DNA from 4 places in the Paenibacillus sp. P13VS genome. Region 1 is predicted to be linked to each of the others. Evidence: predicted binding sites of a transcription regulator. Region 1 holds the regulator's gene; each other region holds the start of a gene.
What was found. The regulator Rex, encoded in region 1, represses fermentation and respiration genes when NADH is low (regulators of the CRP and FNR family bind a similar motif). The targets are predictions, from matches to a motif close to TTGTGAAATATTTCACAA.
Positions count from the first base shown of each region.

Region 2: the regulator Rex is predicted to act here: its motif matches at 1,372-1,389, upstream of nirB (nitrite reductase large subunit NirB).
Region 3: the regulator Rex is predicted to act here: its motif matches at 1,237-1,254, upstream of adhE (bifunctional acetaldehyde-CoA/alcohol dehydrogenase).
Region 4: the regulator Rex is predicted to act here: its motif matches at 1,350-1,367, upstream of nadA (quinolinate synthase NadA).

Region 1 covers NZ_WYEV01000007.1:79,588-81,796, reverse strand. The annotation lists gene dinG (ATP-dependent DNA helicase DinG) at 1-532, shown strand, start outside; gene GUA98_RS18495 (redox-sensing transcriptional repressor Rex) at 721-1,374, shown strand; gene GUA98_RS18490 (amidohydrolase) at 1,361-2,209, shown strand, end outside.
Region 2 covers NZ_WYEV01000006.1:282,035-284,243, forward strand. The annotation lists gene GUA98_RS17520 (hypothetical protein) at 1-130, shown strand, start outside; gene GUA98_RS17525 (metal-dependent hydrolase) at 461-1,168, opposite strand; gene nirB (nitrite reductase large subunit NirB) at 1,478-2,209, shown strand, end outside.
Region 3 covers NZ_WYEV01000007.1:259,266-261,474, reverse strand. The annotation lists gene GUA98_RS19415 (hypothetical protein) at 1-81, shown strand, start outside; gene GUA98_RS19410 (Crp/Fnr family transcriptional regulator) at 186-902, opposite strand; gene adhE (bifunctional acetaldehyde-CoA/alcohol dehydrogenase) at 1,343-2,209, shown strand, end outside.
Region 4 covers NZ_WYEV01000019.1:47,651-49,859, reverse strand. The annotation lists gene nadB (L-aspartate oxidase) at 1-305, opposite strand, end outside; gene nadA (quinolinate synthase NadA) at 341-1,279, opposite strand; gene ftsH (ATP-dependent zinc metalloprotease FtsH) at 1,573-2,209, opposite strand, start outside.

The DNA of each region.
Region 1 (2,209 bases):
AATGCTGCGCCAGGTTTACGACCCATTAAAAGAAGCGCTGTCGGGTAACGATATTTCGCTGCTCGGTCAAGGCGTGGATAGTGGCAGTCGTTCCAAGTTAACACGCAGGTTCCAGGATGCAAAAGCAACCGTTCTGCTGGGCACCAGCAGTTTCTGGGAAGGGGTAGATATCCCTGGCGAGGCGCTAACCTGTCTGGCCATTGTGAGATTGCCCTTCCAGCCACCGAATCATCCGCTTGTCGAGGCGAAGAGTGAACTGCTGCAGGAACAGAAAAAGAATCCGTTTATGAAGCTGTCTGTTCCACAGGCCGTCATTCGTTTCAAGCAGGGATTCGGCAGGCTTGTTCGTACGGCCAAGGATCGGGGCATTGTCATCGTTTACGATACGCGGGTGATTGAGTCTTATTACGGAAAGTATTTCCTATATTCATTACCCGGTCCCAAAATGGAACATATGCTGACTGAACAGATGGTTCCACGGATTAGCGAATGGCTGGAAACACCAGCACAGGATGAAACTACGGCGAATTAGGGATGACTTCGTTGCGTAATAAGGGCTTCTCGCTGTAAACTTTATTAGAGTGTGATTCATTCTTGTAGCACTTTTAACTTTATATTTCATAAGGCATCTTGCATAATTTCATTCGGAGACGAAAACGGTTATGCGGGATGCTACATTTTTATTTATCTATCGTGGCCTTGGTAAGGGGGAGCAATGTAATGAAATCAGATAAAATTTCGGAAGCTGTGGTACGCAGATTGCCTGTTTACTTACGTTATTTGAGTGAACTGCATCAACGTGAGGTAGGCACGGTGTCATCACAGGAACTGGGACTACGCCTGGATCTTAATCCTGCCCAGATTCGCAAAGACCTTGCATACTTTGGGGACTTCGGTCGCAAAGGCATTGGATACGACGTATCGTATCTCATTGAGAAAATCCGTCATATCTTGAAAATTGATCAGCAAATTAATGTTGCTCTGGTCGGGGCTGGTAACTTGGGACATGCATTGTCCAACTACAATGCCTATCTGAAAGACAACATGAAAATTGTTGCTGTTTTCGATGCATACGGCCCTAAGATCGGCAGTCAGATTAACAGCTTGAAGGTACAGCCCATGAATGAACTAACGGATTCGGTCAAGAAAGATAATATTCGTATTGGCATCATCACCGTTCCGGATACCGAAGCTCAGAACGTAGCCGATCAGCTCGTGGAATCCGGCATTGAAGCGATTCTGAACTTTGCACCAACCATCTTGAAAACACCACCGCACGTCCGTATACATCATGCTGATTTTACAACGGATCTGCTTAGCCTGGCTTATTATCTGGAGAACGGAAAGGACGACGAGGAAGATGACGACAAATAGATGGGTAATTCATAACGGCAAATTTGCTGTAAACCGTGGTACGGAATGGACTGTGGTTCAAGGGTATATGGTCGTTGAAGACGACAAGATTGTGCATATTGGTGAGACACTGCCGGATGGAGATGAGAGCCTGCCAAAGGTTGATGGCAAAGGACTGGTCTTTTTGCCGGGTCTGATCAATACGCATGGTCACGCAGCCATGTCGCTTCTGAGAGGCCACGGGGACGATCTGGCCCTGCAAGTATGGCTTCAGGAGAAAATGTGGCCTATGGAGGCGAAAATGACGTCTGAGGACGTGTATTGGGGCACATCCCTTTCTGTATTAGAAATGCTGAAAGGCGGAACGACGGCATTCCTGGATATGTATGATCATATGGATCAGGTGGCAAAAGTGGTTGAACAATCTGGTATTCGTGCCGCATTGGCACGTGGTGTCATTGGTCTCTGTTCCGAAGAAGAGCAAATGCGCAAACTGCAGGAATCGGCTGCGTTTGCACGTGAGTGGAACGGACAGGCTGGTGGTCGAATTACGACGATCATCTCACCGCATGCGCCGTATACTTGCCCTCCGGATTACATAGAGAAGCTGGTACAGGTTGCACATGATCTGGATCTGCCGCTGCATACCCATATGTCGGAAACCCTTCGCGAAGTCGAACAGAATGTAACGGATTATGGTCTGCGTCCGGTGGCACATCTGGAAAAGCTCGGTTTCTTCTCTCGTCCTTCTCTCGTAGCTCACGCCGTGCATTTGAATGATGAGGAGATTGAAATTCTGGCACGCCATGATGTAGCGGTCTCTCACAATCCGGGAAGCAACCTGAAGCTTGCTTCG
Region 2 (2,209 bases), on a different contig from region 1:
TGGACAGTATAAAACACTAACAAACATTAATCCTTCGAATGCCGATAAACTGGTCCAATTTCTTGACGAGATGGGCGACTTGACTCTGGATGATGTGATGCGAGCTTTCCAAAAAAGAATGAATTCCTAAATGAATGGAATGAAATGAGGCTGGAATGATGTCTGACTTTGACGGAACTGGATTCGCAGAGCTAATAATTGTAGTTATTCTTATTGTGTTATTTGTATATGGCTCTTCGGATATTGATGAGCTTACCGATTCCCCTTCTTCTTCCTGAATCCTGCACCCCGTTGGTTTAGTCCCTTGAACTATACACAGGAGTAAGGTTTGATACAGGATTCGGAGAGCCAATAAAAAAACGCCAGTCCATATATTCCGGACTGGCGTTTTTGAAGTTCATGTTGCTGTTCAGCACGTTTGCAGGATCCGATTCAATCCACAATGCCAGGTGCTCAAGAGTTACAGAAATAACGGCGAAAATGCGATCCATGCCAAAATAAGCGTTAGCACAATACATACATTCTCCACCACGGCTCCATGTTTGGTCCCTGTGCTCATCAAATTCGCCCTGATCCTCCACTTGAGTGGCGGAAGCGGACGAATCCCGCGATTCGTCAACGAGTCTGCAAGCAGATGCATGGCATAGGCTACTCCTCCGGCAACCCAAATCTCCGGTCCCTGCTCATGCGTTGTGCTGTACAGCAGTCCTCCCCAAACGGCAGTTCCATAGACCGTATGGGTTAAACCTCTGTGGGTAAGCGTAGTACATAACATGAGCAGACTCCCTGCAATCAGGTTCCATGGTGCGAGGGCGTGACCGTAGAATACAAGGCCCAGTCCGATGGCGAACATCAATACTTTACGGAGCGAACGTGATGGCAGGAAAGATACAAGTCCAACCAAAATGGCCAGCAGCAGATTCCAAGGCTTCGCCTGCACGTAAAAATACACAAATACGGCTGTAGGCAGCAAAATGGTTTGCAGCAGCCTGATCAAGCTATTGGGCAGCGCCTTGGATACCAACAATGAATTCGGCTCATCAATGTCCGGCAGCAGCGAGCCAATGAGCGCAACCGTAACAGCCGGTGCCGTGACTTGCACACCCATCAGCTGCAGTACTGAAAGTGAAACGCCTGTTCCAATAATCAGGTGGGATCTTCCCATCATGATGCGAAAACTTCCTTTCGAAGAAATAGGGAACATCATATCCCATTCTCGATGTTACAACGAAAGCAAAAAGAGAACAATAGTTCGTATTTCTTATTTTACATTAGATCCCGACCTCAATACATACCATTCTTCAAGCTCCAATAAAAAAAGTTTCCGTGACCGGGCTCACACTTTTTAATTTGTGCTGCTTATCTCTTTCTTAGTGAAATAAATCACATTATGTGTTAGCAATCCACGCTATGATTCAAATATAAACCACTAAAAATGTTGATAATGTCCAGTGTTAAACCAAGGAGGCTTACACACATGAACGGAAACAGAGAAAAACTTGTTGTGATCGGTAACGGTATGGCCGGCATGAGTACAGTTGAACAGATTCTGAAATTAACTTCACGTTATGATATTACGGTCTTCGGCACGGAGCCCTATCCCAACTATAACCGAATCATGTTGTCCTATGTTCTGGAGGGCAGCAAAACCATTGATGATATCGTGCTCAATGATCTGCACTGGTATGAAGACAATGGCATTACGCTTCATACCGGGACAACCGTGTCCCGTATCGATGCAGATACCCGGGAGGTCGTTACAAACGAAGGCACACGAGTGCCCTACGACAAAGTCATTATCGCTACAGGGTCCAGCTCCTTTATCCTGCCCGTTCCGGGTCATGATAAAGAAGGCGTTGTTGGATTTCGGGACATTGCCGATTGCAATATGATGCTGGAAGCAGCAAAGCAATATAAAAAAGCGGCTGTTATCGGGGGAGGTCTTCTCGGACTGGAAGCAGCCAAAGGTCTGGTCCAGCTCGGCATGGACGTCACTGTAGTTCATCTCATGCAAGACCTGATGGAACGCCAGCTCGACCCCCAAGCTTCAGCCATGCTAAAAGCTGAACTGGAGCGTCAGGGCATTCGTTTCAAGATGGGCGCACAGACAGCTGAATTGATCGGCGGGGAACGTGTGGAAGGCCTCCGATTTGCCGATGACACCGTACTGGTTGCAGACTTTGTCGTAATGGCTGTAGGCATTAAACCG
Region 3 (2,209 bases), 180 kb from region 1:
GACAAGGAACTGATGGAAAACGGTTTGGATATGAAGTTGAATCCACGGGATGCGGTTAAATTACAGTTAACGGCATCTTAAACATAATTATAAAAGCCCGGACCTCTGCAGGAGGACGGGCTTTTTTCATGTCACTTATAGATTAAGCTCATAACCGAAAGGTGATGACTTTAAGAACTTAATGCTTAGATGCGGCAGATCTCATTGGGACATAATTCACAATGGCAGATGCCTTGGAGCATTTTCAGGTCCTTGATAACAATCATGCCGTTATCATATTCAATAGCATCTTTTTTGCGCAGATCGCTAAGCATGCGGTTCACACTTTCACGGGTAGCTCCAATCATGTTGGACAGATCCGTGTGGGTAATTTTTTTATGAATAATCACGTGATCGCCGTGAGGCTCGCCATAGGAATTGGACAACCGGATCAAGGTGGAACAGAGCGCACCAGGTTTGCCGTATAACATCAGGTCACGGAATTTGGTTTGAGTTAAGCGGTGATGTATGCCCATCCATTTCATAAAATCAATGGCGAAGTCACAATGCTGACAGATCAGCATCTCCAGGTCTTTGTGCTCCAATACACCGATTTCACTGTCTTCCAGCACTTCGGCCGAGAACGTATGCTTGGAACCGAAGAATGGATCTGCCTGACCAATCATATCACCGGACTGGTACATGTACATGATAAGCTCTTTGCCTTCATCCGTTGATTTGGTGATCTGGGCACGACCCCTTTTCATATAATAAAGCTTGTCGGACACATCACCTTCCCAATACAGGTGGGTCCCTTCAGGATAGGTACGGTCTTTCATGGTTACGAGCAGATGATTGAAGTTCACTTCCGAGAAACAGTTGGTATTGCCGCGTTTTTCCATGACACTCAGTTGTTCTCTCATAAGTCTATCTCCCCTTTGTATCCACCGGAGGGGGATTACAATCATGCTGCACTCCGCGCTCCGTGGTTCGCCGCAACCGTTACCGTCCTGACTAGGGTCATCTCCGCCGGGGAGGACGGTACAAATTGCGGTGGTTCAATTTTTAAGTTCAGTATATACCTAATCTTACCGTTTGAGGGGCATGGAAAGGGGGCAAAAATGGCGAAATTTCAAACATTGTGATTAAATTCACTTTGATGAGGGAAGGCTGCATTTGACAGCTATATAATTTAAATAGGAAGTGAAAATGCCCTGTAGAAAGAACTCCAAAAACTTAAATTAAATTTGTTATACTTTGTGAAAAAAATCACATAATTACCCTTTTCGACATGTTACGATGTGTACGTAAAGAAGAGAGACAAACCAAAAAAACAATACGAACCTTTAGGAGGATGAGGGAGATGGCTGTAAAGAACGAAGTCGCCCCAGTAAAAGAACCGACAGCAGGTCAGTATATTCAAACGTTAATTGACAAAGCGAATAAAGCACACGCAGCATTCATGTCCATGGATCAACAACAGATTGACCGCATCGTGCAAGCCATGGCACTGGCAGGTCTGGACAAACACATGATGCTTGCCAAAATGGCGGTGGAAGAAACCGGCCGCGGAGTGTATGAAGATAAAATCACCAAAAATATCTTTGCAACAGAATATGTGTACCACAGCATCAAATATGACAAAACCGTAGGCGTGATCGAAGATAACGAGTATGAGAGCTTCCAGAAAATAGCGGAGCCTGTCGGCATTATCATGGGTATTACCCCGGTGACCAATCCGACATCCACCACGATGTTCAAAGCGTTGATTTCCATCAAAACACGTAACCCAATCATCTTTGGTTTCCACCCTTCAGCTCAGAACTGCAGCCGCGAAGCCGCCAAAATTTTGCTTGAAGCCGCGGTGAAGCATGGTGCTCCGGCCGACTGTATCCAGTGGATTGATGATCCTTCCATGGACCGTACGAATGCACTGATGGATCACAACGATGTGGCGCTCATTCTGGCGACAGGTGGATCAGCAATGGTACGCGCAGCGTACAGCTGTGGTAAACCGGCACTCGGCGTGGGACCAGGGAACGTACCTTGCTTTATCGAGAAAACGGCAGATATCAATCAGGCTGTAACAGATCTGATCTTGTCCAAATCATTCGACAACGGTATGATCTGCGCCTCCGAGCAAGCGGTCATCATCGAAGAACCGATCTTCGATCAGGTGAAAAAGAAAATGATTGCGAACGGTTGTTATTTTGTCAACAAGGATGAAGCT
Region 4 (2,209 bases), on a different contig from region 1:
TCCGGGCCTTCGTTTACCAATGCTTCCACGGCCTCGCGGCGACACAGGCCCGCTCCAGCCACAAGTGTATCCTGCAGATGGTATGCAGGGGAATCATCTTCAGCGATTACCGCAGCGATGCCTCCTTGGGCATAGCGGGTATTGCTCTCTAGTAATGACTTCTTCGTAATCATCAATACCTGATTATGTTTGCTTGCCCTGATGGCTGTATATAATCCGGCAATGCCAGAACCAATAACTAGTACATCCGTCTCCACAATGGGCAGCTGGGACAGATCAAAATCCACTATATATTGCGGTATCATCCTATTCACCTGTCTCGGAGCAAGAGTAGCGCATGCTACTTCACCAGTAACATGCGCTCTAGCGATTCTCTGGCTTTGTCGGCAACGGCCGGTGGTACGTAAATTTCCGGCTTCATCGTTTCCAGGCATTTAACCAGTTTCTTCAGGTTGTTGACCTTCATGTTTGGACACACCAGGAACTTGGTGGCAAAATGAAACTGTTTATCCGGGCTATCCAGTCGCAGCTGGTATCCTGTACCATCTTCCGTCCCTACGATAAATTCCTTGGCAGAAGAATTTTTACAGTATTCAAGAATTGCTGTCGTGCTGCCTACAAAGTCTCCCATCTCCACCACTTCGGGACGACATTCCGGGTGTACGACAAACTCGGCATTTGGATATTTGGCTCTCATCTCGACAACGTCTTTTACAGTCAGCATATCGTGAGTGTTGCAATACCCTTCCCAGATAATCATTTTTTTGTCTGTGTGCTGCTGGACATAATGTCCGAGATTTTTATCCGGCACCCAGATAATCTCATCAGAATCAACAGATTGAATAACCCGGACTGCATTGGCCGATGTACAACAGATGTCGGTCTCCGCCTTGATCTCAGCCGAGGAATTGATATACGTCACTACTTTTGCATTGGGATGCTGCGCTTTCAGTTTACGCAGGCCCTCAACATTGACCATGTCTGCCATGGGGCATCCAGCACGTTCATCCGGAATGATAACCGTCTTGTTCGGGGCCAGAATCTTAGCGCTTTCACCCATGAAATGAACCCCGCAGAATACAATGACATCCGCATCCGTTTGTGCGGCTTTCTGTGCCAACAGGAATGAATCCCCACGAAAATCGGCTACTTCCTGTACTTCGTCACGTTGGTAATAATGAGCAAGAATAATAGCATTACGTTCCTTCTTCAACTCCATCAGCCGCGCTCGCAGCTCCCGGTTCATCTCAGCCTTGCGCTCTAAAGCCAGAGCTTCCACCTGTGATCCTCTCCTTTGACGGACGGCGCCATGCGCCGTTTCCTGTGACTATCTGAGTCGTTATTTTCGCTTGAGAAACGAATCACAAGCGGTTTAACACCTAATGTACACAACGTTCACGACTCTGTCAATAAATGAAAAGGGCACAGAACAACACACTAATCAACTGTTTCCTGCGTAGTTCGCGCTCTAGCTCGCAGTTATCATTATCTCTGCAATTTGAACTAAACGCACAAAAAAAGAGAGCCTCTCGGCTCTCTTTGATCTGTTCTCAGAACAGGTTCTGTTAGACGTTAAGACGTTGGCTTCGTACCACCGTCATCTGGATCATTACTGTTGCCTTTATCCAGATTCGGAGCATCGTTAGGGATATCTCCGGCAGGTGGTTCAGGTGTCTCGTCTTTGCCTTGAATGCGAACACGCACATCACCGATGTTATCGACGATTGGTTCTCCGCCTTCACTTGGCGTACCTTCGTTATCATTATCGCTCTCCGGTTTTGGAGTCAAGGAACCTGTCTCGATCAATTGTTTGATCTGATCCATTTCCAGTGTCTCCACTTCAAGCAACGTTTGAGCGATCAAGTGCATTTCTTTGGAGTGTTTTACGAGCAAGTCCTTACATTTCTCGTAACATTCATTGATAAAGCGCTGCATTTCCTGATCGATCTCATAAGCGATGGAATCTGAGTAATTCTGTTCATGGCCGATATCCCGTCCAAGGAATACCTGTCCTTGTGAACTTCCGAATTGCATAGGTCCCAATTTCTCACTCATACCGTACTCCATAACCATGCTGCGAACAATACCTGTCGCTTGCTGGAAGTCACTGTATGCGCCAGTACCAATTTCACCAATGAACAATTCTTCTGCCACACGACCCCCGAGGAGTCCTGTAACTTTGTCCAAGAGCTCTTGCTTGGTAACCAGC